DNA from 2 places in the Caballeronia jiangsuensis genome. Region 1 is predicted to be linked to the other one. Evidence: predicted binding sites of a transcription regulator. Region 1 holds the regulator's gene; the other holds the start of a gene.
What was found. Region 1 encodes FliA, which starts transcription of late flagellar genes. Its sites were predicted from a motif close to CTAAAGTTTNNNNNNNNNNNGCCGNTA; they were not measured.

Region 1 (15,731 bases):
CGTAGAGGTGAATTTCGAAGCTTTGTCAACAAATACCCCGAGCGAGCGCGCCACGCCTCCCAACTCTTCGGCTGCTCTTTTTTGCTGAACTTGTAAGTCGTCGAGCTCATCCTTATATTGCTGCTGCCACACGACAAGCTTTTCCACTGCTGCGTTTAAGTGCTTGAAATTTTCTCCAAATTGATCATTGATCTGTCAATCGTGGCCAATTTCGGCGTATCGCCCGATTGGGGAATGGGCTTCTTCTGAAAAAAGTGCCGAGCGCGTAAAATCAACGAACCGAGTACACCGCAGACGGACGCCCAAAACGCGGTTTTTACTCCATCAAGCAATTGAGGCACGCTATCCGAGACATTCGTCGGATCGAATTTCAGCAGAGCCATCGCGATGCCCAAGAAGCAGCCGGAAATGCCAACCGTTGTTAATATCTCAGGGCCGTACGCAATCGCAAAATTGTCGAATTTTATACAGGCAAAGAAGAGGGTCAGAAGTATAATCGCCAACATGAAGGCGATTGTGACCTTGTCTGAAAACAAAGCCACATACCAATTGCCGGCATGGGCATTCGAAGCTGCCGTCACGCCCAAGATGATAAGTGCTATCTTAGATCGCATCGTTGAGTTAAAACTATTCAGTTTAAATATCGCTCATTCGAAGTGTTCGAGCAAATTCGTCAAAGAGTGCCAGACGATAGCCGCTATTTGAGAACACTGAGTCCTTGCGACCAGCATAATAGCTTTAAATCATCGGCAGGTCTAAAGAATCAGCCGTTTAGGATTTTTCTCAATCAAATGTCGACGGATTCGCGAGAGGGGCGAGATTTCAGTCATTTCCTCTGCGCACAGGTTCTTAGTCTTCTCCGCTGCCATGGTCAGCCGGTATTTAGCCGTTCCGCTGGAACGGCACACTCCGCCCTTCCCTATCACTCTGAATCGCCAGCTCGATAATCGTCATCGTATCGACCGCGTCCTGCGGCGAAACCGGAAAAGGCTTGCCGTCCTGAATCGACGCCGCCAGCGCGCGATAAAACTCGACATACGCGCCATCTTTCGTGGCGAATTCATGACGCAGATCGTGATCGCCATCGACTTCGCGCAGCACGCCCGGCGGATTCTTCGCAAACTCCGGATTGCCCGGCCGCATGCCGGAACGCAACTGATCTTCCTGCGTATCGAGCCCGTTCTTCACATAGCTGCCGCGCGTACCGTGGATCGCGAAACGCGGCGGCTCCAGCGCCGCGAGCGCGCTTGCGTGCAGGATCACTTCCTTGTCCTCGTAACCGAGCACAAGATGCACGTAATCCGGCGCGTGCGCGTGATCGCGATGCGCCTTCACGAACCCCGTCACCGTCTGCGGCGCGCCGAAGAGCGTCAGCGCCTGATCGATCAGATGCGGCCCCAGATCAAACAGCAGGCCGCCGCCGCGCTCCGCTTCCTCACGCCAGCGCTGCGGCACTTTCGGACGAAAACGGTCGAAATGCGATTCGTAATGCGTGACGCGCCCGAGCCGCCCGCTTTCGACGAGCGCGCGCACCGTCATAAAATCGCCGTCCCAGCGGCGATTGTGGAACGGCGCGAACACGAGCCCTTTCTGCTGCGCGAGATCGGCTAGCGTGCGGGCATCGCGTGCGGAAAGCGTGACCGGCTTGTCGACGACCACATGCTTGCCCGCCGACAACGCGCGGTGCGCGAGATCGAAGTGTGTGTCGTTCGGCGTCGCCACGACGACGCATTCGAGGCCGTCGATGGCGAGCAGCGCATCGAAGTCCGCGACGATCTGCGCGTTCGGATAATCCGCGGCCGCGCGTTCGGCCTGGCTCGTCGCGATGGCCGTGACTTCCGCCCGTCCGCAGTGCTCGATGACGGGCGCGTGAAACGTCGCGCCGGCGAGGCCGTAGCCCATCACGCCGACTTTCAGTGCTGTGCTCATGCGGGCATCGTCCTGTCGTGAATTCGATCGGATATTGTGGCACGAACAGGGGCCGGAACCGCGCCGCCGCTATCGTGTTAACATCGCGCTCTCCTCCGCGCGCAGGTTTTCAGCTAAGCGCGCCCGAACTCCAGAAGCCCAAAACGATGTCCGCTGGTCTGAACGCCGCGCAAAGCGAAGCCGTGCGCTATCTCGATGGTCCCTGTCTCGTGCTCGCCGGCGCGGGCAGCGGCAAGACACGCGTGATCACGCAGAAGATCGCGCATCTGATCGAAGGACGCGGCTTCGAGCCGAAGCACATCGCCGCGCTCACTTTCACGAACAAGGCCGCGCTCGAAATGCGCGAGCGCACCGCGAAGCTGCTCGAAGGCAAGACGCTCACCACGCCCGGCAAGGAAGGCCGCAAGATTCCCGTCAATCAATTGACGATCTGCACCTTCCACTCGCTCGGCGTGCAGATCATGCGGCAGGAAGCGGAACATGTCGGACTGAAGCCACAGTTCTCGATCATGGATTCGGACGACTGCTTCGGCATGGTGCAGGAACAGCTCGGCACGACCGACAAAGGCTTGATCCGCAAGATCCAGTCGATCATCTCGCTATGGAAGAACGCGATGGTGTCGCCGGATCAGGCGTCCGTGCTCGCGAACAACGAGGACGAGCATCAGGCGGCGATCGTCTTTCGCAGCTACGCGGCGACGCTGCACGCGTATCAGGCGCTTGATTTCGACGATCTGATCCTGCGTCCCGCACAACTTTTCGCCGAGAACGAGCAGGTGCGCGACAAGTGGCAGAACCGCCTGCGTTATCTGCTGATCGACGAATATCAGGACACCAACGCCTGTCAGTACGAATTGCTGAAGCAGCTCGCCGGCCCGCGCGCGGCGTTCACGGCCGTCGGCGACGACGATCAGGCCATCTACGGCTGGCGCGGCGCGACGCTCGAAAACCTCGCGCAGCTCGGCAAGGATTTTCCGAAGCTGCACGTCGTCAAGCTGGAGCAAAACTATCGCTCGACGGTGCGCATTTTGACGGCGGCGAACAACGTCGTCGCGAACAATCCGAAGCTGTTCGAGAAGAAGCTGTGGTCCGAGCACGGCATGGGCGACACGATCACCGTCACCGGCTGCAACGACGAAGAGCACGAGGCCGAGTCCGTGGTGTTCCGGCTGTCGGCGCACAAGTTCGAGCGGCGCACGCAGTTTCGCGATTACGCCATTCTTTATCGCGGCAACTTTCAGGCGCGCATCTTCGAGCAGGTGTTGCGCCGCGAGCGCATTCCTTATGTGCTGTCGGGCGGGCAGTCGTTCTTCGACAAGGCGGAGATCAAGGATCTCATCGCGTATCTGCGTCTGATCGCCAATCCCGACGACGATCCCGCGTTCATCCGCGCGATCACGACTCCGCGGCGCGGCGTCGGCAACACGACGCTCGAAGCGCTCGGCGCGTTCGCGGGCGCGGCGAAGGTGTCGCTGTTCGAAGCGGTGTTCATGGGCGGCATCGAGGCGCGTCTGTCGGCGCGGCAGGTCGAGCCGCTACGCACGTTCTGCGAATGGATTCGCCGGCTGTCGGACCGCGCGGCGCGCGATCCGGCGACCGAAGTGCTCGACGACATGATGGAAGCCATCCACTACGAGTCGTATCTCTACGATGCCTACGACGAGCGGCAGGCGCAGTCGAAGTGGCAGAACGTGCTCGAGTTTCTCGAATGGTTGAAGCGCAAGGGCACGAAGCCGGAAGCCGCGCCGGGCGCGGAGCAGACAGGCTACGACACCGCCGACGGTTTCGCCGATGAAGGCAAGAACCTGCTCGGCCTGATCCAGACCGTCGCGCTGATGTCGATGCTCGAAGGCAAGGAAGAAGATCCGGATGCGGTGCGGCTGTCGACGGTGCATGCGTCGAAGGGACTGGAGTATCCGCACGTGTTTCTGGTGGGCGTGGAAGAAGGGATCATGCCGCATCGCGGCAGCTCGGACGATGACGCGCCCGTCGACGATTCGCGCATCGAGGAAGAACGCCGGCTGATGTATGTCGCGATCACGCGGGCGCAGCGCAGTCTGCATCTGAACTGGTGCAAGAAGAGAAAGCGCGCGCGTGAGACCGTGGTGTGCGAGCCGTCGCGCTTCATCCCCGAGATGCTGCTCGACGACGCACCGCCACCGACGGCCGAGGAGAAGCCGTTGTCGCCAAAAGACCGGATGGCGATGCTCAAGGCGATGTTGCAGAAGACCTGATGCTTTCGCTTTCTTCGCGCTTCAAAATGAAAAACCCTGCGCCGCTTGAACCGACGCAGGGTTTTTTCATTGCACGCGGGAACGTTACTTCGCCGCGTTCACCATGTAATCGACCGCGGCCTTCACATCCGCATCCGGTGCGTTCGATCCGCCCTTCGGCGGCATCGCGCCTTTGCCGTGCAATGCGTAGTTGTAGACGGTGTCCATCGGCTCTTTCAGGCGCGGCGCCCATGCGGCCTTGTCGCCGAACTTCGGCGCGTTGAGCACGCCGGCCGCGTGACATGCCTGGCAAACTTGCTCGTATAGCGCCTTGCCGGCTTGAGCCGCATCCGCGCTTTGGCCGCCCGCTGCCGGTGCAGCAGCCTGCGGCACCGATGCCAGCGCCGCGACGGCTGCTGCCGCCTGGGCGTTTTCATTCGCGCTCGCGCCGGCCGGTGCCGCAGCCCCCGATGCGCCCGCGCTCGCCGCCGCACCCGATGCGGGTTGCGCTGGTTCCGCCAGTTTGCCGCCGCTGCCGTTGGCCATATAGACGACCGCGCGCGCGATTTCGAAGTCGCTGTAATCGTCGGGACTGGTGCCGCCGCGTGCGGGCATCGCGCCCTTGCCGTTGAGCGCGTTGTGCAGGAGCGTGTCGTAGCCTTCACCGATACGCGGCGCCCATGCGCCGGCATCGCCGAACTTGGGTGCGCCAGCGGTGCCCGCTGCGTGACAGGCGGAGCACACGGCCTTGAAGACTTCCTCGCCGGACTTGTAGACGCGCGGCGCGTTGGCGTCGCGGATATCGACCTGCGCGGCGGGCGCGATGCGCTCGTTCACCGACTGCTCGATGTCCGTGCCCGCGCCGGTACGCGTCGAGTTGTTCACATAAACCGCGAGCAGGATGATGATGGCGACCGGGATGCCGAATCCCGCGATGATCGCGGCGATGAGTTGTCCGGGCGTCTTGATCGGGGCTCCGTGGGGTGCTTCGCTCATGCTTGTCTCGTCTCCCGTTTTTTGGTGTGAGTCGGTTCAGTGACAGCGTGACAGCTACCGCATTGCGCTTGGGCGCGCCTGGGGAAAGGCACGGTCGATTATAGACGGAACGCTTAACTGTCGGCGCGAGGTGGCTGTGGCGGCAGTGCGGGCGTTTACCCGAATCGTGTGATGCGTCCAACCCCGGGCGATGGACGAAGTCACGGAAAACAGGTATTCTCTCGGATTCGTTGGGCCTTGCAGCAGCCGTTTGTCTTTTGGCGCTTCCCTCACGCAAGGCCTCTCCCCGATGCGCCCGTAGCTCAATGGATAGAGTACTGCCCTCCGAAGGCAGGGGTTGCTGGTTCGATCCCAGCCGGGCGCGCCAATCCTTCTCCGCGACGCGCGATCATTCGGCTTCCGCGAGAATCGTCCCCCACCCGAACCCCATCCCCGCCAGCCACCTCCGGTAAGCCACCGCCATCCGATCACACCGCTGATGCAACTCCGCATCGAGATCGAGCGGCAGACGCCGAGGCCATTGCGACTCGACGATCGGCGTGTCCTGCATCAGTATTTCCATATTGAAGTCGTAAAGCGCCTGATCCGAATGCGTCGCGTCGTCCTCATGAATCGACACAAGCCACGCGCGCGTTTCCGTCTGCGTCACCGGCGACGCCGCCAGCATGATATGCAGCGCACCCTGTCCGCCCGACGCCATCTTCGTGAGACTCGCGATCAACGGCCGCTTCACGCGATACACATAATCGATCATCGCGCCGCCGCCCTGTCCAGGAATCCCCGCGGGTTGCCAGTACCGGCACTGCCGCGCCTCCAGTCCGCCATCGGAAGTCTGCACGACTTCATAATCCGGCACTTCCGTATGCGCGTCCTCGCCCAGAATCCCCACATGCACGAACGAAAAGTGCGCCATATCGAGAAAATTTTCGACGACGCGCGGCGCCGATGACCTCACCGTCTGCGGCGCGAGATTGATGCGCCGGCCACCGGGAATCGCGGCTTCGGGAAAGAAGTCGAGCGCGTAGGCCGGCTCGCCGAAGCACATCCACACGACGCCGTACTTCTCCTCGCTGACGAACGTCGTCGCGCAGGCACGTTTCGGAGGACGCAAAGATGGATTCGATGGAATCCGCAAACACTGCCCTTCGATGTCGTAACGCCAGCCGTGATACGGGCACACGATCTGATCGCGCATCACGTGCCCGAGCGACAACTGCGCGCCCCGATGCGGACAGTAATCGCGCCACACATGCGCCGCGCCGATACTGTCGCGCCACACGACAATCCGCTCATCGGCCACGACGAACCCGCGCGCGCCGCCTTCGGGAACGTCTTCGCTATTGCAGACCGGCAGCCATTCGCCGGCCAGAGAAATGGATTCGTCGCGCATCACGGTGAATCGGAAATAGAAGTGCGAAAGCCGTTATTACACGAAACACAGCGTCTTCGCAAAACGTTGCAAAATAGCGGATCGCTCGCTCGGCGCAATTCGATACCACGCCATAAAGCCGATGCCACGCGACGGGGCCGCAGTACACGACAGCAAGATAAAAGAAAGAAATCACCATCCAGGGGTTCAGTATGGAGCAGGCGCATCAACCGGCACGCCGGCCTTATGCCTTCGCATGGTCCGAGCACCGGAATCCCGAGCGCGAGCAGGCCACGCTGCGGGTCTGGATGGGAGCGGCAGTTCTTCTGGCCTACGGCATCTTCGCGTGGCTCCGGCCTTCCTACGATGCACTCGCGGTCGCGCGTCTCATCGCGCTCTACGTGTCTTACGGTGCGGCCACGCTGCTGATCGTCAGCCGCATGAGCACGCCGTCGGAGAAGCGTCTCACGGTCACGACCATCGTCGATCAAACGCTGCTCGGGCTCGCGCTTGCAGCGGGCGGCGCGATTGCGCTGCCGCTCATCTGGGTGATGTTCTGGTTTCTGATCGGCTCGGGATGCCGTTACGGCAAGCGCACGCTCGCGGTGTCGTGCGCGACGGCGCTTATCGTCGTGATGGCGCTCGGCGTCTGGCAGCCGTGGTGGCGCGCCAATCTTCCCGCCGCGATCGGGCTCGGTTTGAGCGTGCTGGGCGCATCGGTGTATTTGAGCGTACTCGTCGATCGCCTCGGCAATGCGAATCGCGATCTCGCGCGTCAGGCATCGACCGATCCGCTCACGGGCCTGTCCAACCGATACGCGCTCGAACGGATCGTCGATCGTGCGATGACCGCGCGCGAAACCGATGGCGACGATGCCACCGCGCTCCTTCTCATCGATCTCGACGGCTTCAAGGAAGTGAACGATACCTACGGTCACGCGGTCGGCGACATGCTGCTGCAAGCCTTCGCGCAATCGCTCGCGAAGCGCATGCGCAAGTCCGACACCATCGCGCGTCTGGGCGGCGACGAGTTCGTCGTGCTCGCGCATCAGGTGCGCGACCGCGCGGCGGTGCTATCGGTGGCCGACAGCATTCACTCGATTCTCGACGCGATGACATCGGTGCAGGAGCGGCCGGTGTCGGTATCGGCGAGCATCGGCGCGTGTCTGCTTTCGAGCGCGACGAGCGCGCAGCAGTCCGGCATCACCGCCGTGCTGCGCGCCGCCGATCGTGCGATGTATCGCGCGAAAAGTCTCGGCGAAGGGAAAACGGTCTTCGCCGAAACGCGCGACTTCGAAACGAGCTGAATCAGGCCTCGACGCTCGTCCACGCCTGCTCGCGCAGCTTCGTGCGCAGACGTGCGACCGCCTGGCTGTGCAGCTGGCACACGCGCGATTCGCTCACTTCCATTACCGCGCCGATTTCGCGCAGGTTCAGGCCGCGTTCGTAGTAGAGGCTCATCAGCAGCTTCTCGCGCTCGGGCAGCTTGTCGATCGCTTCGATCAGCGCGCCGCGCAGGCTGTCGTCGAGCAGCGCCGAAAGCGGATCCGAGCGATCGACGCAATAGCGGTCGAGGAACGGCTCGTCGTCGGCGGAGCGGTCGAAGTCTTCGTAGTAGATCAGCTGGCTGCCGTGCAGATCCTGGAGCATCGACTGATACTCGTCGAGCGGCATCTTCATGTGCTCGGCGATCTCCGTCTCGCTCGCGGAGCGGCCGAGGTTCTGCTCGACCTTATGCACCGCCGATTCCACTTCGCGCGACGTCTTGCGCATGCTGCGCGGCAGCCAGTCGTTGGCGCGCAGCTCGTCGAGCATCGCGCCGCGAATGCGCTGGCTCGCGTAGGTTTCGAATTGCGCGCCTTGATCTTCCTTGTAGCGGCTCGCCGCGTCCAGCAGACCGATCATGCCGGCCTGGATGAGATCGTCGAGATCGACGCTCGCCGGCATCTTGGCGACGAGCTGAAGCCCCAGCCGACGAACGAGCGGCGCATATTTCGTCAGGACGTCCGACTGTGAGAGTTTGCCTTGGGCGTTATACATCATGGTCACCTATCTTGATCACATCGACGCCGTGCTGCTCATTGCAAAGTCGTGAAGCGCGGCCACACGATGCGCCGCCTCCCGCCCGCCCTGTTCAGAGTCGCCAACCGGAATTCGCGCGTCTGGCTGGCCGTTCGCCGCGCGCATGTACGGCGCGGGGCGCATCGGCCAGTGGAGGAGCTCCGCCGCGATCGCGCGGTAGTCGCGTGCCGCGGCCGTGGCCGGGAACGCTTCGACTGCGCAGCGTGAGAGTTCCTTTGCCCGAGCGACGCGCGCATCCTCGGACACATACCCTGCCTGCACGAGCGACACGGCCAGATACCGGCTCGCGACGCCCGACAGGTTGTCGAACGCGACCGCCGCGTCAGCCGGGTTCTGCACGTGATTGATGAGCACGCGGAACTGGCCGATCGCATGGGCGTAGTGCAGGCGCTTCATGCACGCATACGCCTCGGTGATCGCCGACGCGGCCACCCGCGTCACGATGAGAAAGTCATGCGCCTGTGCCGCGAGCGTCGACAGCGCGCCGTGACGGTCCAGTTGCGCATCGATCAAAACGATGTCGGCCGGACCATCGAGCAATGCGCGGCACTGCGCGGCGTCGTGGCTGATGCGCTCGTCGCGCGGTGCGGCGATCTGCGAGAAGCCGAACGGCGTGCGCTCGACGACATCGGCGAGCGCGCGGCGGCCGGACATCACCGCGGCGAGCGTGCCTGCATCGGACAAACCCAGCATGCGGCTCACCGATCCCGCGTCCTGATGCTCGTCGATCACGAGCACATCCTTGCCGTGCACGGACAGCGCCGCGCCGAGATTCACCACCGCCGACGTGCACCCGATGCCCGCCGGCCCGCCCGCAACCGCCACCACGCGCGAACCGGCACGCGTGAGCAGCCGTCGCAGACCTTCCGCCTGGTCGAGCACGAACTTATCCAAAGTGCACCCCATGCAGTTCGGTCGTGGCGCGCGCGGACAATGCGGAGAGCAGCGCCGGCACTTCTTCGTCCTGCGGCACGAACGGCGAGCCGTCGCGGGGAATGCAGAATGCGCTCTTGATGAGAAAACGCTTGGTCGCGACGTACAGGTTCTCCGGCACCTTCTGGCCGGTCGACACGTAATGCACCGGCAGCTTGTAGCGGATGACCGTATCGAGCACGCCGCCGAGATTCGTCGCTTCGTCGAGCTTGGTCAGGATGCAGCCCGCGAGCGGCGGCTGATCCGCGGCGCTCTTGTATGCCTGCACGACTTCGTTGAGCGTGTCGCCGTGGCTCGTCGCGTTGAGCAGCAGGATGCGCTGCACCGGATGACCCGCGCCGCACAGCATCGCGATCTGATCCGAGACCATGCGGTCGCGCTGGCTCATGCCGATCGTGTCGATCAGCACGATATGTTTGTTGCGCAGCTCGGAAAGCGCGAGCTGCAGGTCGGCGGCGTCCTTCACCGCGTGAACCGACACGCCGAGAATCTTGCCGAAGATGCGCAGTTGCTCGTGCGCGCCGATCCGGTAGCTGTCGGTCGTAAGCAGCGCGACCTTGCTCGCGCCGAAGCGCATCACGCAGCGCGCCGCGAGCTTCGCGGTGGTCGTCGTCTTGCCGACGCCCGTCGGGCCCATCAGCGCGAACACGCCGCCGCGTTCCATCAGCGCATCTTCGCTATCCATCACCGGGATGTTCGATTCGAGCACTTCCTGCACCCATTCGAGCGCGCCTTCCACGCTTTCCATCTCCGGCATGTTGTCCACCATCATGCGGACGAGTTGCGCGGAGAAACCGGCGGCGAAGAGACGCTTGGTCAGCGCGCCGCCCGTCGGGTTGCGGCGCTGGCGCTCGCCCCAGAGCAGACCGGAGAAGTGCTCTTCCATCATCGAGCGCATCGACGAAAGCTCGTTCATCACCGTTTCGTTGACGACCTGCTCCATGCGTGCGCGGATCGCTTCCGTCACGACCGCCGCCGCGTTCGCCGGCAGACCTTCGAAGGCGCCTTCCTGCGCAGCCGGCGCGGTGCTCGCCGCCGGTGCTTCGGCGTGCGGCGCGCTCGCGTTGATCTTCTGCGCGGCGCGGCGTGCGGCGACCTGCGCGGCTTCGCGTGCCCAGTCGGGCGTTTCGACCTTCGATTGAACGCGCGCCTGAGCGATGGCTTCCGCGCGGTTCGCTTGCGCATGCGCTTGCTGGCGAATCGCGTACTTGCCTGCTTCCGGCGTTCTGTCGGCGCGCGTCTCTTGCGCGGCGACAGGAACCGGCACGCCCATACCGCGAGCGATCGCGGCGGACGCCGTCAGCGGTCGGTTCGACGGCATCGTCGCCTGCTGCGCGATGCGCTTCGCGTGCTCGATCAGCCACGGATTCGAGTCGGCCATCGTGCGCGGCGCTTCTTCGTCGGATGCGGCTTCGTGTTCGTGCGCGAAATCGTCTTCATCGTCGGCGTCGGTGTTTGCGCCGAAGACCGACGAAAACACGTCGCCGCTCGCGTAGGGATTCGCGGCGGATTGCTTAGCCGGCAGCGCGGCGGCCGCGGCAGCCAGCGCGGCGCGCGACGAGCCCGCCGAGCGCACGGCCTGTTCCTTCGCGGCCGGCGAGATCGACGCGATATCGCTGTCCGCGACGCCGACGATCTCCACGGAACCATCATCCAGCGTGCGATTGGACAGCACCACGGCATCGGGGCCGAGCGCTTCACGAACCTGGCGCAATGCGTCGCGGCTGTTCGCGCCGATGAATTTACGAATGTTCAAACTTGCCCCCGATGAGGTGAAACTGCGATCTTTGCGAGGCGGACCCGCTTGGCTCGTTGCCGTGTCCGCTTTTCAGTGAAGCCATTATTGCGAACTCCACCCTTTCTCCATCGCTGGATAAGGGGCGAGAAAAAGGGGTATTTCGGCTGATGGAAATGCCGCGGGCGGCGCGAACAGGTCGCGCGCGCCGGGAAAAAATTCCGCTTTGCTTCTGGCCGCGTGCTCGCCCGACGGCGTAAGCTTTAGGGCAATTCGCTCACGGTCCGGCCCGCATCCACGACGGTCCGGACACTCACAGGAGAGTTCTTCGCATGGCGTCCGCTGTCCCCTCCGCGCAATCCGCTTCTCCCGACAATCAAACTACCGGCGCGCGTCTTCTCGTCGATGCGCTCGTGCATCACGGCGTCGAGCGCGTGTTCTGCGTGCCCGGCGAGAGCTTTCTCGCCGTGCTCGATTCCCTGCACGACGAAACCTCGCAGATTCAGACGATCGTCTGCCGCCACGAGGCGGGCGCGGCGAACATGGCCGAAGCGGTCGGCAAGCTGACGGGCAAACCGGGCGTCGCGATCGTCACGCGCGGGCCGGGCGCGACGCACGCGTCGATCGGCGTGCACACCGCGTTTCAGGATTCGACGCCGATGATCCTGCTCATCGGCCAATGCGCGCGGGATCACATGGACCGCGAGGCGTTTCAGGAAATCGACTATCGGCGCATGTTCGGGCAGATGGCGAAATGGGTCGCGCAGATCGACGATCCGCGCCGCGTGCCGGAGTACATGAGCCACGCGTTTCACACAGCGACCTCGGGCCGTCCGGGTCCGGTCGTGCTCGCGCTGCCCGAAGACATGCTGACCGAAGCGGTCGCCGCAGCGCCGCCCGCGCCGCGTTATCAGCGCGTGGCGGCATCGCCGTCGGCGGCGCAGATCGACCGGTTGCGCGAACTGCTCGCCAGCGCGAAGAAGCCGTTCGTGATCGCGGGCGGCAGCGGCTGGACGCTCGAGGCGACGCAGGACTTCGCGCGCTTCGTCGAGCAATGGCGGTTGCCGGTGGGCTGCGCATTCCGCTATCAGGACACGCTGTCGAACGAGCATCCGAACTATGCGGGCGATGTCGGCCTCGGCATCAATCCGGCGCTCGCCGCGCGCGTGCGCGATGCCGACGTGCTCTTCGTGCTCGGCCCGCGCATGGGCGAATCGACGACGGGCGGCTACACGCTGCTCGACATTCCGAAGACGAAGCAGACGCTCATCCACGTGCATCAGGGCGCGGAGGAGCTCGGGCGCGTGTACAGCGCCGATCTGCCGATCGTCTCGGGCATGCCGGAAATCGCGTCGATGCTCGCGGCGCTGACGCCGCCCGCGAATATCGCGTGGAATGGCGAGGCCGAGGCCGCGCACGCCGCGTATCTCGAATGGCGCACGCCGCGCCCGATGCTCGGCGATGTCCAGCTCGGCGAAATCATGCGCCAGCTCGCGGAAACGATTCCCGCCGATTCGATCCTCACGAACGGCGCGGGGAATTACGCGACCTGGCTGCATCGGCACTATTCGTATCGGCATTTCCGGTCGCAGTGCGCGCCGACGAGCGGGGCGATGGGTTACGGCGTGCCCGCCGCGATCGCCGCGAAGTCGCTTTATCCGGACCGCACGGTGATCGCCTTCGCGGGCGACGGCTGCTTCATGATGTCGAGTCAGGAACTCGCCACGGCGATGCAATATGAATTGCCGGTGATTTTCATCGTCGTGAACAACGCGCAGTACGGAACGATCCGCATGCACCAGGAGCGGCATTACCCGAATCGCGTGCATGGGACGGGGCTGACGAATCCGGATTTCGTCGCGTTTGCGCGCGCGTTCGGCGCGCACGGCGAACTCGTCGAAACGACGGATCAGTTCATGCCTGCATTCGAACGCGCCCGGAATTCCGGCCTGCCCGCGTTGATCGAGATCCGCATTCCGCAGGATCAGAGCACGCCGGGCGCGACACTCGAACAAATTCGCCGGCAAGGACAGCGCTAAGAGACAAACTTTCAATCTTCTTGCAGACCGCTCCCGGTGGCAGTAGAGTAGCCAGTTCGAAAACACAGGGAGTTAGCGATGCTTAAGATTCTGGCGTTGTCATTGGCGTTGGGCTTTTCGGGCGCGGCTTTCGCGAAGGCCGACTGCACCGCGCATCCGAAGAGCGAGTGGATGAAGGAATCGGATGCCAAGGCTCAACTCGAGTCGCAAGGCTACAAGATTCGCAAGTTCAAGGTCGATGGCAACTGCTATGAGATCTACGGCCACGACAAGAACGGCAAGAAGGTCGAGATCTATTACGACACGAAGACGCTGGCTGTCGTGAAGTCGGAAGTCGAGTAAGCGTGACGGACTTTGCCCGCGTGAAAGTCTGGGACGCGTGGGTGCGGCTCACGCATTGGGCCGTGTCGGGCATCGTCTTGTGGAATCTGTTCGGGCCGACGGATTCCACGCATCGTTTGCTTGGATATGTCGCGGCGGCGCTCGTTGTCGCGCGTATCTTGTGGGGTTTCATCGGCTCGCGTCACGCGCGATTTTCCGCGTGGTGGCCGACGCGTTCGCATCTCTCCGACTATCTGAAATCGCTTGCGAACGGCAAGCCGATGCATCACGTTTCGCACAATCCGCTCGGCGGATTGATGGCGCTGTTTCTCTGGTTTCTGATACTCGCGCTCGCGGTGTCAGGCTGGATCATGAGGCTCGATGCGTTCTGGGGTGAGGACTGGCCGCAGGAGGTTCATACGTGGCTGTCGATTGCGGTCGAGGTTTGCGTATGCGTGCATGTCGCGGCGGCGGTGCTGATGAGCGTGTGGACGCGGGAGAATCTTATTCGCGCGATGGTGACGGGCCACAAACGCGACGCCGAAAACAAAAAAGCCTCGTGACCTGAATCACGAGGCTTTCTTTTTAGCTCAACCCGCAGCTCTTACTTCCCGCCCACGCTCTGCAACGTCGTCCACTTCCCGCCGACGACCTTGTACAGCGTGATGCCGCCGTTCTTCAGATCGCCCTTCGAGTCGTACGACAGGTGCTTAGCCGTCACGCCCTGCATGTCGGTTTTCGCGAGGAACGGCAGGTACTTCGCCGGGTCCGTCGAATTGGCCGCCTTCATCGCGTTGAACATCGCCATCGCGCCATCGTAGGCGTACGGCGAGTAGGTCTGCACGTCTTCGTTGAAGCGCTTCTTGTACTTCGCTTCGTAGTCCGCGCCGCCCGGCATTTCGTTCATCGGCAGGCCGGCGAGCGATGCCACCGTGCCTTCGGCCGCGTCACCCGCGATCTTGACGAAGGTGTCCGTCTTCACCATTTCGCCCGCCATCAGCGGCGCGCGGAAGCCGAGCGTCTTCATCTGCTTGACCATCGGGCCGGCTTGCGAATCCGCGCCGCCGTAGTACACGAGGTCCGGGTTCATCGACTTGATCTTGGTCAGAATCGCCTTGAAGTCGACAGCCTTGTCGTTCGTGAATTCACGGTCGACGATCGTGCCGCCCGCCGCCTTCGCCGCCTTCTCGAACTGGTCGGCGAGACCCTGGCCGTATGCCGTGCGGTCATCGACGATCGCGATCTTCTTGACCTTCAGGTTCTTCACCGCGAACTCGCCCGCGACCGAGCCTTGCTGCGTGTCGGAGGTCATCATGCGGAAGGCCGTCTTGAAGCCTTGGGTGGTGTATTCGGGCGCCGTCGCCATCGCGATTTCGGGGATGCCCGCGTTCGCGTAGATGCGCGATGCCGGGATCGTCGTGCCCGAATTGAAGTGGCCGAGCATGCCCTTGATACCGTCATCGACGAGGCGCTGCGCGACGGTCGTGCCCGTGCGCGGGTCGGCCTGGTCGTCGGCCGAGTTCAGCACGATGCGAACCGGCTTGCCGCCGATCGTCGGCTTCGTGGCGTTGAAATCTTCGACAGCGAGCGTGATGCCGTTCTGCATGTCCTTGCCGTAGTGCGCCTGCGCACCGGTCAGCGGTCCGGCGTAACCGACCTTCACGTCCTCGGCTTGCTGTGCGAATGCGGTCCCCGCGAGCGACAGGCCGGCGAGCGTCATGGCTGCTGCCAGCTTGGTCATCGTTTGCTTCATAGCTTCTCCTGGTTCCAGTGTGGATGGCAGCTTGTGCCGGGATCGCCGTGCCTGCTGCCGCTTGTTTGAATTCGTTTGAATCGAGCGCTCGAGGGGTGTCTCAACCGATCGTCATCAAATTCGCATTGCCGCCCGCCGCCGCCGTGTTCACGCTCACCGAGCGTTCCGTCAGCAGACGTTCGAGCGCGTAGTCTTCGCCATCGTGGCCAGCGTCGGCGAACGCTCCCGCAGCCACGCCCTGCACCGATACGATCGGTCCCGCGCGCTTCCCGACTTCCTTCACGAGCGACAGCAGTTCATCGCTGTCGCCTTCGAACAGAACGGCGTCGAAGTCCTCCGCCGCTCGGCGCACCTGGACATA
Region 2 (15,731 bases), on a different contig from region 1:
CGGGTTCGTCGCCGTGCATCTCGAGATGTTCGAGGTACAGGCGGTAGCTCTTGACGATCGTCTGAATGGTCGACTTCACGCCGCCGTGCGTATCGACGAAGCGATAAATCGCGTGAAACAGCGACGAATGGATATTCGGCTGCCAGGTCATGAACCAGTCGGTCGAGAACGGCAGCATGCCCTTCGGCGGCGACGCGCCCTTCAGCTCCTTGTAGAGCTTGATGAGACGGTCACGCGAGAGGCTCGTTTCCGCTTCGAGCAACTGCAGCCGCGCGCCCAGTTCGATCAGCTCGATCGCCAGGGTGATTTCGCGGACTTCCGCGACCACGCTTTTTGTCGCCATCGGGTTGTCGCGTGGTTCAGCCGATCTGCTCGACGGGACCGTCGGCCAGCAGGATCGCCGCGTGGGCGTGCGCGAGCGCCGCGCTCTTGTCCTTGTCGGCGAGTGACGAGAGGAGCGTGTGATCGTCGAAACGAAAGCGGCACAGCAAATGGCTCGACGACGCCACTTTCACCGCCTGCGCAAGCGTCAGCGAGGTCAGCACCTGCGCGACCTGCGCGGAAAGCCCGAGGCGGTACATCGCCGAAACGCGGTCTTCCTGAAGGAGCCGCTGTGCGAGGAGCAAGTACGACAGATTCACCTCGCGGATTTCCGCGAGCGTACTCGTATTGCTGATCGTCATGTTTTTCCCCGAATCGATACTTGGCTGGTCAGGCCCGGCGGGTGAACGTTTGCTCGAATTCGCAAAGGACAGGCGAATGCGGCCCCGCGCGCGTTGTCTGGTCTCGATTCGATTGTCGCCGATGCCCGCGGCCGCGCCTGTCGGACAAACCTTCCGACGCAACGACGGAGTTTCGCGAAGATTCGTGTAGGAATATTTCTTACACGCCCACGCCCTTCGCTTGCCGATCGGCAGACATAAGTTATCGGCAATTATTCGTCTGACTTAATGCCGGCGTTTCGGCTTTTCGCTGTGGGCCGCGTCGGACCGTCAATTGCTGCAATGTTCGGCCCGCAGGACCGCAAATTGCTTGTAACAACCCCGCGGCGTGTTCCACGCTTCAAATCCGTCTACATCATCTTTTTTGGTGCAATTTCTGACTTCGTAACAGCACATGTTTCGCGCTGTAACAACGATAAGCGATTGAAAAATGACGTGAAATGCCGCTCTCGATCCCGATAATGGGCAGTAAGGGATAACCCGGTCGCGATGTTTTTCATCTCCGGGCCGATCTCGGGCGGCGTCTACACCACACGCGGCCCGCCCGAATGGCATGTGTTGAGCGCTCGACCGGAGCGTGACTGCAATGCCTCACCTACATGGAGAGTCACGTTATGCGAATCGCACAAATTGCACCGTTGCACGAAGCAGTTCCTCCGAAGTTTTACGGCGGCACTGAACGCGTCGTGTCTTATCTGACCGATGCGCTCGTCGAGCTCGGCCACGATGTAACCTTGTTCGCAAGCGGCGATTCGCAAACCAAGGCGACGCTCGACGCGGTGTGGCCGCGTGCGTTGCGTCTCGACCCGACCGTGCGCGATGCGCTCGCGCCGCACATGCTGCTGCTCGAAACCGTCCGCCAGCGCGCGCACGAGTTCGACGTGCTGCACTTCCACCTCGACTACATGCCGTTCCCGCTGTTCACGCAGATGGATACGCCGTTCGTGACGACGCTGCACGGCCGTCTCGATCTGCCGGAACTGCAGCCGATCTTCAACACGTTCACGAAGGCGAACGTCATTTCGATCTCGGACAATCAGCGTAGTCCGCTACCGCAGGCGAACTGGCTGAACACCGTTTATCACGGTCTGCCGAGCGAACTGCTGACGCCGCAGCCGCACAAGAAGCCGGAATATCTCGCGTTCCTGGGCCGCATTTGCCCGGAAAAGCGTGCCGATCTCGCCATCAAGATCGCGGCTCAAAGCGGTCTGCCGCTGAAGATCGCCGCCAAGGTGGACAAGGTCGACCAGGAATACTTCAAATCGACGATCGAGCCGCTGCTGTCGCAGGCGCATGTCGAGTTCATCGGCGAGATCAATGAGGCGCAGAAGCCAGAATTCCTGTCGGGCGCGAAGGCACTGCTTTTCCCGATCGACTGGAACGAGCCGTTCGGCCTGGTGATGATCGAGGCGATGGCCTGCGGCACGCCGGTGATCGCGTTCAATCGCGGCTCGGTGCCGGAAGTGATCGATCACGGCGTGACGGGCTTCATCTGCGAGGACGTGCAGGGCGCGGTCGGCGCGCTGCAACGACTCGATGAACTCTCGCGTACGGAAATTCGCGCGCAGTTCGAACGCCGCTTCAGCGCGCACACGATGGCGCAGAACTACGTCGAGAGCTACACCGCGATGCTCCAGGCCGCGAAGCGCCCGGTGCTGCGTCAGGTTGCGGTGGGGTAATCGTCATACCGCTCGCCTGATTTCAAGTCGCATCGAATACCGCCCGCTTGCCGGGCGGTATTTTTTTGCGCGCGCCGTTCGCGCGCTTCGCACTTTTTTGCGCACCCTATAAAGAACAATCCGAAGTTTCGTTTCGATGCCCGTGAATTGAGAGCTGATCCACCATTTTTGACAGTTCGCCAGAGACTCCGCGCTTAAACTCCGCTCCGCGAGCGCATCACGCGTTCTTGTTTTAAATCAATGGCTTTTCAATTTTTTCACGAAGGCAGGATCATGCATTTGTCGAAGCGTCTCGGCGCTGAAGTTTTCGGTACTTTCTGGCTCGTGCTGGGCGGCTGCGGAAGCGCCGTGCTCGCCGCGGCCTTTCCTCAACTCGGCATCGGATTCGCTGGCGTTGCGCTGGCGTTCGGTCTCACGGTGCTGACGATGGCCTATGCCATCGGACACGTTTCCGGTTGCCATCTGAATCCGGCTGTGAGCATCGGTCTCGCGACGGCTGGCCGCTTCCCGGTGCGCGATCTCGTGCCGTACATCGTCGCGCAGGTTATCGGCGCGACGCTCGGCGCATGGGTCATCTACCTGATCGCGACGGGCAACCCGAGCTTCGACTTCACATCGAGCGGGTTCGCTGCGAACGGCTTCGGCGAGCACTCGCCGGGTCATTTCTCGATGGTGGCGGCGCTGGTCTGCGAAGTCGCGATGACGTTTTTCTTCCTGTTCGTGATCCTGGGCGCCACCGACGACCGTGCGCCGAAAGGCTTCGCGCCGCTCGCAATCGGCCTGTGCCTGACGCTCATCCACCTGATCTCGATTCCGGTCACCAATACGTCGGTGAATCCGGCGCGCTCGTCGAGCCAGGCGTTCTTCGTCGGCGGCTGGGCGCTCGATCAACTGTGGATGTTCTGGATCGCGCCGATCGTCGGTGCGATTCTCGCGGGCCTGCTGTATCCGGCTCTGACGCGCCAGAAGTAAGCGTCGGCGGCAAATAAAAGACGGGCGCTACATGCGCCCGTTTTTGTTTTCACGCTACGCCGCGCATTCGAATGATTAAAAGCGCGCGACAAATGTAATGCCGAATTACGCAGCATGCTTATGAATTGTTGCGAACCCAATTTCCTGCACACAGAGCAAGACGCGGAAGGGCCGTCCGACAAGGCTTCCAACGATGTCACCCGCCCAGCTTCCCTTTCCACCGCCCTTACGCCGCCCTTGCACACCGTAACAAGTCCTCGAAGCATGTAAGACGGCGGACGCTTACATTGAACTCATGCGACACACGTCGCCTTAAAGGAGAAAGACAATGAAGCGCATCGTCACCCAAATGCTCGTCGCGACCGGCCTTGCAATCGGTGCTGTCGGAGCGGCTCAGGCTCACAGCGATCTGCACATCGGCGTATCGCTCGGCGCGCCGGCTTATGTGGCGCCGGCTCCGGTGTACGTGCGTCCTGCGGCGCCTGCGTATCGCGCGCCGTACTATCGCCATGAGGAACCGCGCTGGCACGGTGGCTACGGCCACGATTACGGCCGTTATAACCGCGCGGGCTGGAACCACGGCGGCTACGGCAACAACTGGGGCCATCGCGGATAAGCGATAAACGGGCTGCCGGCAAATCCGGCGGCCCGTCGCGCCCGACGCTCAGTCGGGCGTCTGTCCCGGCGACGCCAGTTCGTCGCGAATGCCGAACAGCTTGCGCAACTGATGCGCAACGCCCGCTTCGAAGTTGTTCCCGACGCGCGGCACGTCTGGCAGACGCTTGATGAGGTCCGGATTGGCGTTGTTCATCATGAACGGATGCCCGGCGGTTTCGAGCAGATCGATATCGTTCATGTTGTCGCCGAACGCGACGCACTGCGCGGTATCGACATCGAGCCGCTCCAGCACGAAACGCAACGCCCGCCCTTTCGATACGTCGGACGTCATCACTTCCAGACAATCCGGCAGCGAATACGTGACGTAAAGCGAGTCGCCGAATTCGCGCTCGAGATTCGCGGCGGTTTCCTTCAGATCCGCCGGCTCACCGATATACAGCACTTTCGCGATGTTCACGCCGTCATGCTCGCGCAAATCCATCACCTCGTACTTGAAGCCCGAATCCTGGTGGAATACCAGCAGCTCGGGCGCGTGGCGATCGATGAGCCAGGCGTCGTCGGCGAAGAGATTGACGATCACGCGGCCGTGCGCGCCCGCGAGTTCCGGCTGCACGAGACGGCGCACCGCGGCGGGATCGAGGTCGCGCGAATAGATGCGCTCGTCGCCGGGCGCATGCACGCGCGCGCCGTTCGACGTGATCAGATAGGCGTCGACGCCGAGCAGATCGCGAATTCCGGCGACGTCACGGTAATGCCGGCCCGTCGCGATGATGATGGGCACGCCGCGCTCCGCCAGCGTGCGCACGGTTTCGGCGGTGAAGAGGTCCAGCTGGTGGTCGCTGTTCAGAAGCGTACCGTCGAGATCAGTAGCGATGACCGAGTACATGACTGCCTTTGTGGTGCCGCAAAGCTCGTTATTTTATCGCGCCGGGCTGCCGGCAGCCCCGAATGCGCACGCCGCGCGCCGCGCCAGTTCGAGTGCGCCCGCTGCCGAATCCGCGCGCGGCGCCCGCACCCGCTCCCGCAACACGGCGGGCACGAACGGTTCGTAAGGCTCGGCAAGTCCGCCGCACAGCGCGACGGGCAGCGCGCCCGCCGTATCGAGCGCCGCGACCAGACGCTCGATTTCGAGCGCCGCGCGCTTGAGCAGCCGCGCCGCGACCGGATGATCGTGGAACTCGAACACGGTCGGCGCGAGCGTCGCGTATCCGGTCTGGTTCGCGGCGCAAAGCCACACGACGAGGCTGTCTCGATCCGTCGCGCCGGTGCGCGCGAGCAGCGCACGCGACCATCCGTCTTCGGTCGCGCGGCCGTCGAGTACGCGTTGAAGATGAACGACCGCGCGCAGGCCGAGCCATGCGCCGCTGGCTTCGTCGCCGCTCGGGAAGCCGTAACCGCCCGCGATGCGGCACACGCCCGCCTCGTCCAGCGACGCCGCGATGCTGCCCGTGCCGAGCGCGACGATCACGCCGGATGCGCCGCCATGCGCGCCGAGCACGGTCGTGTAGGCGTCGCTTTCCACGCGCAACCCGCACACGTCCGGCGCACACGCGTGAAAGGCCGCGAGCCAGTCCGCGTTGTTCACGCCCGCCAGTCCGCAGCCGAGCACGCAGTTGCGCCAGTCGAAGGGCAGCGCGGCTGCGTCGAACGCTTGCCGGCACGCATCGCCGATGGACTGCCACGCACGTTCGACGCCGAGCCCGAGTCCCGACGGTCCGCCATTCGCGCGTGCGAGCTCGGTGCCGTGCGCGTCCGCGAGGACGACGCGGGTGCCGCTTCCGCCGCCGTCGATGCCGAGCAGGAAGCCGTTGAATTCCGATGTCGAGAATGTAGTCATGGGCGCAAGCTTACCGGTGGCCACGGCGCGCGCCAATTGGCCGAATGGCAGAGGTGGCGCGTCGCGGACGTTCGGCTATGCTGACGCGATCCAAAAAAACGACGAGGACTCGCAATGGCAGACACCGACCACACCCGCTGCGCCTGGGCCACGACCGACGCGATGATCCAGTACCACGACGACGAATGGGGCGTGCCTTCGCGCGACGACCAGCATCTGTTCGAAATGCTGATTCTGGAAGGCGCGCAAGCCGGCCTCTCCTGGTCGACGATCCTCAACAAGCGCGAGGGTTATCGGACGCTTTTCGCGGGCTTCGACATCGACAGGGTGGTGCGCCTCACCGAGAAGGACATCGAGCGCATCGTGCTGGACGCGCGCGTCGTGCGTAACCGGGCGAAGATCGAGTCGGCGGTGCTCAATGCGCGCGCCGTGCAGCAGATCCAGCAGGAACACGGCTCGTTCGCGGACTTCGTCTGGTCTTTCGTCGATGGCAAAACCATCGATACACCGCGCGATGCCGCGAACCCCACGCCCGCATCAACGCCCGAATCCGACGCCTTGAGCAAGGCGCTCAAGAAGTACGGCTGCAAGTTCATCGGCACGACCATTTGCTACGCCTTCATGCAGGCCACCGGTTTGGTCAACGATCACGCCGTCGGTTGCATATCGCGAGGAAAACCTAAGACAAAAAGGCAGACCGCCGCCAAATCCACACGCTGAAGACATTCGTATGCGGGAAATTTTTGCTTTTTGGCAACACGTCTGAGTACAAAATACGTCTCCTGGCGTAAACACCTATAGAAGCCGATTTTTTTGCAGTGAAGCACGCGCAATGCCCCGAATTGCAAGGCTTTTTGCCGGGTTTTCCGCACTGCACGAACGTACGAGCCGTGTAAAAATGGCGTCCTCGCGTGCGCTGGCGCACCTTTTTACCGGACCGAACCGTTATAACTGACGGTGTACGGATCGTTCACTGAGTGTAGAAATCCGACGCGAGCCAGTCCGGGAAACCGCCGTGCTCGATGCAGTGTCCGAGCGGCGAAGCGTTCATTCAGGTTGCGCCACATTCGCAACGACGCCGCCGCTCCGGTAAGCAGGTGCAGCTTCTCGAAAACTCAAACGCACGGCCGCTGCGCAGGGGCGCAGGGGAGATGATCATGAAAAGCTTGAACTTCCTGACCCATCAGGAGATTTTCAACGGCGCGGTACAGCATCTTTTTGTGCAAGGGCAAGCGGCTTTGCTGCCGCAGGGCGGCGGCGCGTATCGCGGATACTGCGGCGGCTGTCCTGTCGGCAGCTTCATCAAGCCGCGCGACTACATCACCGCGATGGAAGGCGTGCCCATTCGCTTTATCGCGAAGCCGCCAGAGCAAGTGCCGGCGTACATGGATGTCGGCGTCGCGGCGCTCAGGCGCGCGCTGCTTCGTGCGCGCATCAACGTGTTCGATCCCAATACCGTCGAATTGCTCTCCTGTCTGCAGAACGTGCACGACGTCTTCGGCAAGTGGGAGTGGCGCGAGCGTCTGACGTCGATCGCGCGTCAGTTCGGGCTGTCCGCCGAACTTCTCAAAACGGCTGCGTGATATTGCAGGTGCTGTGATGTTGAGCCCCATTACGATGTTGAGCCCGAAGGAGATTTACGAGCGCGTCAGCGAGCACTTGCTGACGCAGCGCGCGGTGTCCGAAGACGACAACGGTTCGTGCCGGCTCCGCAGTCCGGAAGGTCGCAAGTGCGCGATCGGCTCGCTCGTGCGCGACGAGCTGTACGAGCCCGAGCTGGAAGGCGTCGGCATTTCGTACTATCGGCATGCGCGGGACGGACGGCTGTTGCGCGCGCTCTACGCATCGAACGTGAATGCCTACGATCCGAACATCATCGATCTGCTGATCGAGCTCGAGGAAGTGCACGATTACGCCGATATCGACGAGTGGCCGGAACTCCTCGCGGCGCTCGGAAAACGTCACGCTTTCGTGTGAGACCCGCAACAGCGTAGTTCGAAGCACAAACAAAACGGCGGTGCGCCCATACGGGGTCGCACCGCCGTTTTGCCATGCGGACGAGAATCCGAAAACTCTCGCCGGCCAGAGACGCTTAGTGCATCTTCTTCGGCAGCATCTGGCTGCGCAGGCGCTTGCGCAGACGCGCGACAGCGGCTGCCTTCTTGCGCTTGCGCTCGGTGGTCGGCTTTTCGTACGACTGGCGCTCGCGCAGTTCGGCGATGAGGCCATTGCGCTCGATGGTGCGGCGGAAACGCCGAATCGCGACATCGAACGGCTCGTTTTCTTTGAGGACGATAGTGGTCATGTAAATCCTGAGTTTGCTAAACGTATTTTCAAGCGCGCGACGATAGAGCTGCCGCGCCCCGGCACTCCGATCGTCCGCCGGACATGAAATGGCGCGGCGGACACGAGCAAAGCGGCCACGGAGGCCGGAAAAGAGATCGTTGGGATTCAGCCGCCAAAGCGGCATGCGCTTTCGAAGGAACCACACGAACGCGCGTTTCGGAGCCGTTCGCCGCTGCTTGTTGACGTTGTCATTCTCAGCGGCGAAGGCAGGAAATCGGGCACATTTCTCGATTCGGGCGCGATGTTACCAGAACACCGCACCACTGCCAACTCCCCCCGATCCATCCAACCCATTGATGCAACAGATTTATTTCTGCCACGCGCTGGCTTCGTCGAGGAGCTGGATGTCGTCGGTGGCGAGTTGCAGGCGCGTCGCGGCAGCGAGGCTTTCGAGTTGCCCGACCGACGTGGCGCTGGCGATCGGCGCCGTCACGCTCGGACGCGCGATCATCCATGCGAGCGCGACGGTCGCGGGCGTCGTGTCGTTGCGCTTCGCGACTTCGTCGAGCGCATCGAGAATCCTGAAGCCGCGCGCGTTCAGATATTTTTCGACACGCGAGCCGCGCGCCTTGTGCCGCGTGTCTTCCTTCGACCGGTACTTGCCCGACAGAAAACCGCTCGCGAGCCCGTAATACGGCACGACCGCGATCTTGTGCTGTTGCGCCACCGGCTCCAGACCGGTTTCGTAGCCTTCGCGATCGTAGAGGTTGTATTCCGGCTGAAGGATCTGATACGCCGGCAGGCCCGACTCCTTCGCGATCGCAAGCGCTGTATCGAGCCGCTCGCCCGTGTAGTTCGACGCGCCGATCACCCTCACCTTCCCCGCCTTGATGAGCTTCTGATACGCGTCGAGCGTCTGATCGAGCGGCGTGTTCTCGTCGTCGTAATGCGAGAAGTAGACGTCGATGTAATCGGTCTTGAGACGCCGCAGCGAATCGTCGACGGCCGCCGCGATGTTCGCCGCCGCAAGCCCCGCGCGCGTGCCGAGCTTGCCGACTTTTGTCGCGAGCACGACCCGATGCCGCTTGCCGCTTTCCTTGAACCACTTGCCGATGATCGTCTCCGATTCGCCGCCCTGATGCCCCTCGATCCAGGCGGAATAGACGTCCGCGGTGTCGATGAAATTCAGGCCGTGGTCGACGAACGCGTCGAGGATCGAGAACGACGTGCGCTCGTCGGCAGTCCAGCCGAATACGTTGCCGCCGAAGACGAGCGGCGCGATCTTCAGGTCCGATGTGCCGATGCTGCGTGTCTGCATGTGTGCTCCGAATGCGCGAAAAGAACGGACCGAAAAGCATACGCGCGAAACCGGCTCCTTGCTGGGCGAGCGTTCGCAGGCTTACGACCGCATTCATTACACAAATCGTTTGCGAAGGGCTTAAGTTTTTTTCGTGGGGCCCGATAACCACAAGTAGGCGGCCGGCTATCACCGAGCGCAGGACCGCCAGGCAACACTCGGTGCCAAAGCCAAAGCCAAAGCCAGACAAAGTCTCCCAGGAGAGCAAAAATGATCGGTATCAATAGCAATATCAATTCGCTGGTTGCCCAGCAGAACCTCAACGGCACGCAAAGCGCGCTGTCGTCGGCCATCACCCGCCTGTCGTCCGGCAAGCGCATCAACAGCGGCGCGGATGACGCAGCCGGCCTCGCGATCGCCACCCGCATGACGGCGCAGATCAACGGCCTGAACCAGGGCGTGTCGAACGCCAACGACGGCGTGTCGCTCGTTCAAACCGCAAACAGCGGTCTGTCGCAAATCGCCGACAACCTGCAGCGTATTCGTCAGCTGGCTGTTCAGGCTTCGAGCGGCTCGCTCTCGACGTCGGACCAGGCTGCACTGCAACAGGAAGTGACGCAGCGTATCAGCGAAATCAACCGTGTTTCGTCGCAAACGACGTTCAACGGCAAGAGCCTTCTCGATGGCTCGGCAGGCAGCCTGTCGTTCCAGGTTGGCGCGAACGTCGGCCAGAGCATTTCGGTTGATCTGTCGAGCGCGAACGTGTCGGCTACGGCACTCGGCACGCCGTCCAAGGGCACCACGCTGGGTACGATCGACGGCTTGTCGCTGGGCACCAACGGTGCGTACACCACCGGCGGCACGATCACTTCGGTGACCGTGAAGGCCGACGGCAGCGGCGGCTTCACCTACGAGGACAACGCCGGCAATGCGTTCACGGGCTCGAACTTGTTCAGCTCCACGACGGGCGGCAACTTCACGCTCAACGGCGCAGCATTCAGCGGCGGCTCGGCTCCGACCTCGGGTACCCAAGTCACGGAAGTGGCGACCCTGAAGACGGCCGCATCGGTTCCGAACATCAACAGCATCGACGTTTCGGCAAGCGGTGGCGCAGCATCCGCGATCTACTCGGTCGACAACGCTCTCGCGACGATCAACACGCTCCAGGCAAGCCTGGGCGCCACGCAGAACCGCTTCTCGTCGGTCGCGTCGGCTCAGTCGGCTCAGGCGACCAACCTGTCGTCGGCTCAGTCGCAGATCATGGACGCGAACTTCGCGCAAGAAACCGCGAACCTGAGCAAGGCGCAAGTGCTCGAGCAAGCCGGTATCTCGGTTCTGGCGCAAGCCAACTCGATGCCGCAGCAAGTGCTGAAGCTCCTCGGCTAAGCAACATCGCAGATGCAGTAAGCGGCGCGCGAATTACTTGAAACGCGCGCCGTTCATGACGAAACGTCGCAACACAGAAGCAACGAAGCAGCAAGTCAGCGCACCGGGAGCTCGTCTCCCGGTTCGCGTTTGCGGAAAACCCAGCGTTTTTCGCCCACATTCAGACAAACGCCACACGCAACGAACGGAGTACACATGACCACCGTAGCCACGACCTCCACATCGGGCACCACTGTCGATCCGAACAGCGCCGTACAACAGGCTGCGCAGTCGATCATCAGCGGTTCGACGAATTCGACGATGGACGTGAACTCGCTCGTTTCGGCGCTCGTCAATGCGAAGGTCGCCGGACAGACCGCCGCGCTCACCAACAAGCAGACAGCCGACAACACGCAGCTCACCGCGGTCGGTTCGCTCAAGTCTGTCCTCTCGCTGCTGCAAAGCTCGCTCTCGAAGCTGGCCGACGGCACGTCCATGTCGTCGTTCACCGCGACTTCGGACGGCAAGGGTCTCACGGCATCCACCACCACCGGCGCGGTAGCAGGAAGCTATGCGGTCAACGTGACGAACATCGCGTCGGCGCAGTCGCTGACGTCCGGCGTCTTCTCGACGACGGACAATCTCGGCTCCGGCACGATGACCATCAAGGTCGGCAACAAGCAAAGCACGATCACGCTCGACAGCAGCAACAACACGCTCTCGGGCATCGCTAACGCGATCAATTCGGCGTCCGACAATCCGGGCGTCACGGCAACCATCGTCAACGGCACGGACGGCGCGCACCTCGTGCTGCGCTCCTCGTCGACGGGACTCGCCAACGCCATCAACATCGGCGTCACGCCGGACGCCAGCTCCACCAATTCGCCGATCAACAAGCTCGCGGTCACCTCGTCGACCACGACGACCGATCCCGCCCCGAACGATCCGAACAGCACGATCACCGTGCCCGAGCACACGACCATCGACGGCACGAATGGCTGGAAGCAGACGACCTCGGGCGTGGACGCGCATCTGACGGTCGCGGGCACGGCGATCACGAGCGCGTCGAATTCGATCAAGGGCGCGATCACCGGCCTCAACATGTCGCTCACGTCGGACTCGGTTGGCACCACGCAGAATCTGACGATCGGTCAGGACATCAGCGGTCAGAAGACGACGATCGACGCATTCGTTACGGCGTACAACAACTTCATCACGACGGCGGCGTCGCTCACGTCGTACGACTCGACGGCCAGCTCGCAAGGCGCGCTGCTCGGCGACTCGATGATGAACGCGATCAAGAACACGATTTCGAGCACGATCAGCAAGGGCATCGGCAGTGGGACCAATCAGGTGAACCTCGCGTCCATCGGCATCACGTTGCAACCGGACGGCACGCTGAAAACCGATGAAGACGCGCTGACCGATGCCCTCACCAATAGCACCAGCACGGTAGCCCAGCTGTTCAATTCGAGCAACGGCGTCGCGGCGCAACTGAACACGAGCCTGACGAGTTATCTTGCGACGGGCGGCCTCATCGACACCCGCACGACGGCCCTGAACGCCGACCTGAAGAGCATCTCGGATCAGCAGACGCAGCTCACCTCGTACACGCAGCAGTTGACCACTCAATACAACACGCAGTTCACGGCGCTCAACACGCTGATGTCGCAGATGCAGACTCAGTCGAGCTACCTGACGCAGCTGTTCGGCGGCACCAACAGCGCGGGCGCAATGGCCACGAACGCGAAGTAAGCGCGAATACCGGAGTCGAACATGAACCAGTACGAATTGATCCAGCACGCCTGGACACTGACCGAGGCCATCGAAGCCGCTGTCGCCGCGGAGGACTGGGTGAAAGCGGCCGAACTCACGCAGGCGCGCACGCCGCTCGTCATGCAGATCGGAGCGGAGCAGTCCGCCGACGCGCTCGTCATCATCCGCAAGATTCAGGCGAGCATCGAGTCGATGATGTCGCAAGTGCAAGAGGCGAACGTGCTGCTCTCGACCGGCTATCGCCTCGCGATGGACAAGGCAAATGCCGCTGGCCGATATCACCAGGCGGCGCGGTTCTGAACGTCACTGGGCGCGGTGCGAGGTCGAATCGGGCACGGTGATCGCGCCCCGCTGCCAGTCACACTCGTCTCGTGAATTGGCTCGTGTTTGCCCTCCAGTTCGACGCTTTGTCCGCGCAAGACCCTCGCTAGAATTTTGCTACACAGGTTACCCGTTTTCGGGCGACCGCCAACTAGCGAAACGGTCGAGGGACGCAGATGTCGCAATACGAAGCAGCCGAAAAAATGCATCAGTATTACCGGGATGTCTTCACCCGGGAATTCTCCTTTCCGGCGATCGGCAACCTGCCGCGGGAACTCGTCCAGACGGCGCTGAATTCGTGCGATACCGCCGCGCTCGCCGAACATCTGATGCCCGTGCACTCCGGGCTGCCGGCAAACAAGGACGCAGCGCTCAAACTGATGCTGCTGCTGATCTCGCAAGCGAACCTGGCGTTCGACGCTTCCCGCGACGGACTGCAAACGCCATTGCAGCGTCCGCTCGTCGATGCCATCAAGACCGGTGTCGATCGCGTGCTGAGCCTCGATCCGACCGAGCAATATGTCGTGATCGCCGCTCAGTTGCTGTATCGGCTCGGCGAAATCGAAGCGATGATCGCGCTGCTGAACCAGGTGCCCATGCTGGTCGAGAAATCAGCGACGCTGCAAATGATGATGTCGATGGTCTCGACGATCGCCGGCGACTACGAAGCAGCGCTGCCGTTCCTCGAACGACTCTTTGCGGCAAACGTGCAGGCGCGCAATCCGACGGTTTCGCTGATGGGCATGGCTTGCGCCTACAAGCTGGGCGAGCGTCCGACCGATCCCGTCGATTTCTCGATTCTCACCGCGCCGGTCGCCGCGCACGCTCCGTTGCCTTCATTGAATTGGCTCATCCGGCCTGAGGCCGGTGTGCGAAGCCGCCCGACCGCTCTGATCGCGTGCGATGAAAATTACTTCTTCGCGCATGCGCTCGCGCTGATCGGTTCGTTGCGCGAAACCAATGCAGAAGAACTGTGCGTTCACCTGCATCTCTACGCCCCGAATCCGAGTGTTCGCGCTTATGTGACGCAACTGTACGAGCGCTTCCCGGAATTGACGATCACCGCGACGTTCGAGGAACCGACCTGGGTAAAGGAAGGAGCGAACGTCTATTTCGCGTCGCGCCGCTTCGTGGTCGCGTCGCAATTGCTCGAGATGCTTAACGCGCCAGTGATGGTCGTCGACGCCGATTGCCTGTTCCGCAAAAGCTGGCGGAAGTGGATTGCCGAGCACGATCTGCATGCCGATGTGATCACCACCGACCTGCCGTTTGCGCCGTTCTGGGAGAAAGTGCCCGGCGGCTTCGTCTATCTCGCCCCGACGGAAATCAGTCGCCGCTATATCAGTCTGGCTGCCGCTTTGATCCAGCACAATCTGGCTCAGCACAATCGACTGTGGTTTCTGGATCAGATCGGTCTCTCGGTTGCATTCGACGAAGTGCTGGCCAATGCACCCGCCGGGTCGTGGCAAGGCGGAAAGAAGCTGTTCGATATCAGCCATTCGGATGATGCGCTGACCTGGGTCGTGACGACGGTCAAGCACTCGAAAGGTCGCTATCACGACTACAAGCGTTCCGTGCTGGAGCGGCAAGGCTGGCTATCCTGGAACACGCCCGGCGATATTTTCCAGATCCTCAGCGAGCGCACCCAGAAGGTCGATTTCATTCAAGTTGGCGCAATGGATGGCAAGAGCTATGACCCGATTCATCCTTACGTGAAGCAATTTGGCTGGAAGGGCATCCTCATCGAACCGCTCCCCGACATGATGGTCCAACTCAAGGCGAACTACGCCGGGACCAACGGACTGATCTTCGAGAACGTGGCGATCGCGGAACAAGCTGGCAGTTTCCCCTTGTACCGGGTTACACAGGAGACCATCCGCAAACATAATCTGCCGCATTGGCTCGGCGGAATGTCGACCTTCAGCGACACGAAACTGAAGGATTTTGAGGACTACGTCGAAGTTCAGATGGTCGAGGGATTGCCGTTGCGCGCTGTCCTCGATCGCAACGCGGTGTCGCACATCGACGTTTTGCAGATCGATACGGAAGGGTTCGATTACCGGGTATTCCGGCAATTCGATTTCACGGCATATCGTCCGAAAGTCATCAATATCGAGGTCGTGAACCTGTCGCAGGAAGAACATGCCGCGCTCGCGAGCGATCTCGTCGATCAGGGATACATCTTCTTCTACTACGAGATGGATCTAATGGCCGTCGATCTGCGATTCTTCGATGCAGCCTTGCCTGAGAAATTGACGATCGCCGAAGCGGAAGCCCTGGCTTGAATCGTTGACGCGCGCCAGTAGCGGCGCCGGTCGATCGGGCGGAGCAGACGGGCGCGGATGTGAATCCGCGCCCGTTTTCCGTTTACTCGCAGCCCTTTCCTCCTTGCCCGACGGCAGCGCTGCAAAACCTGCTCGTCGCGGGATCGCCTACAATCAATGACCCCTCGACAAAGTCGGCTCACACGCCATGGGTTATCTGAATTTCTCCCTCGATCTGGAGTGAACAATGGAGCGCATCGCAATCTATGGTTGCGGAGGTTCCGGCCGGGAGCTTCTGCCTCTGGCAAGAACTCGCGCCAGCCTTTCCGACGTCCCGCCGGATATCGTCTTCGTGTCAGACACGGCATGCGAAATCGGCACGGAAAAGAACGGTGTAGCCGTGATCTCGTTCACTGACCTCATCTCGTCCCGGCATAGAGACCGTGAGGTAATCGTGTCGCTCGGCTCGTCACCGGCGCGCCGATCCATCGTGGAACGCTGTGAGCGCGAGGAGCTGGTATTCGGGACGCTGGCTGCATCGACATACGTCTGTCAGGATGACGTGCAGGTGGGTGAAGGCGCCGTGTTCTGCGA

Region 2: a site for FliA is predicted at 9,552-9,578, ahead of PQR08_RS17895 (flagellin). Genes of this name have one in related genera too.

What each region holds. Positions count from the first base shown of each region.
Region 1 covers NZ_JAQQDB010000011.1:153,994-169,724, reverse strand. The annotation lists gene PQR08_RS14170 (hypothetical protein) at 1-147, opposite strand, end outside; gene PQR08_RS14165 (hypothetical protein) at 156-587, opposite strand; gene PQR08_RS14160 (oxidoreductase) at 883-1,929, opposite strand; gene PQR08_RS14155 (UvrD-helicase domain-containing protein) at 2,076-4,163, shown strand; gene PQR08_RS14150 (c-type cytochrome) at 4,248-5,138, opposite strand; tRNA gene PQR08_RS14145 (tRNA-Arg) at 5,430-5,505, shown strand; gene PQR08_RS14140 (Rieske 2Fe-2S domain-containing protein) at 5,527-6,528, opposite strand; gene PQR08_RS14135 (diguanylate cyclase) at 6,720-7,814, shown strand; gene PQR08_RS14130 (RNA polymerase sigma factor FliA) at 7,816-8,550, opposite strand; gene PQR08_RS14125 (MinD/ParA family ATP-binding protein) at 8,566-9,483, opposite strand; gene flhF (flagellar biosynthesis GTPase FlhF) at 9,476-11,278, opposite strand; gene PQR08_RS14115 (thiamine pyrophosphate-binding protein) at 11,590-13,296, shown strand; gene PQR08_RS14110 (PepSY domain-containing protein) at 13,375-13,638, shown strand; gene PQR08_RS14105 (cytochrome b/b6 domain-containing protein) at 13,641-14,180, shown strand; gene PQR08_RS14100 (branched-chain amino acid ABC transporter substrate-binding protein) at 14,222-15,370, opposite strand; gene putA (trifunctional transcriptional regulator/proline dehydrogenase/L-glutamate gamma-semialdehyde dehydrogenase) at 15,471-15,731, opposite strand, start outside.
Region 2 covers NZ_JAQQDB010000015.1:119,854-135,584, reverse strand. The annotation lists gene flhC (flagellar transcriptional regulator FlhC) at 1-343, opposite strand, end outside; gene flhD (flagellar transcriptional regulator FlhD) at 360-677, opposite strand; gene PQR08_RS17945 (glycosyltransferase family 4 protein) at 1,337-2,401, shown strand; gene aqpZ (aquaporin Z) at 2,675-3,373, shown strand; gene PQR08_RS17935 (hypothetical protein) at 3,702-3,989, shown strand; gene PQR08_RS17930 (Cof-type HAD-IIB family hydrolase) at 4,038-4,877, opposite strand; gene PQR08_RS17925 (glucosamine kinase nucleotide-binding domain-containing protein) at 4,911-5,828, opposite strand; gene PQR08_RS17920 (DNA-3-methyladenine glycosylase I) at 5,943-6,548, shown strand; gene PQR08_RS17915 (hypothetical protein) at 6,986-7,411, shown strand; gene PQR08_RS17910 (hypothetical protein) at 7,428-7,805, shown strand; gene rpsU (30S ribosomal protein S21) at 7,921-8,133, opposite strand; gene PQR08_RS17900 (aldo/keto reductase) at 8,482-9,432, opposite strand; gene PQR08_RS17895 (flagellin) at 9,682-10,797, shown strand; gene fliD (flagellar filament capping protein FliD) at 10,993-12,531, shown strand; gene PQR08_RS17885 (flagellar protein FliT) at 12,553-12,852, shown strand; gene PQR08_RS17880 (FkbM family methyltransferase) at 13,050-15,158, shown strand; gene PQR08_RS17875 (acetyltransferase) at 15,385-15,731, shown strand, end outside.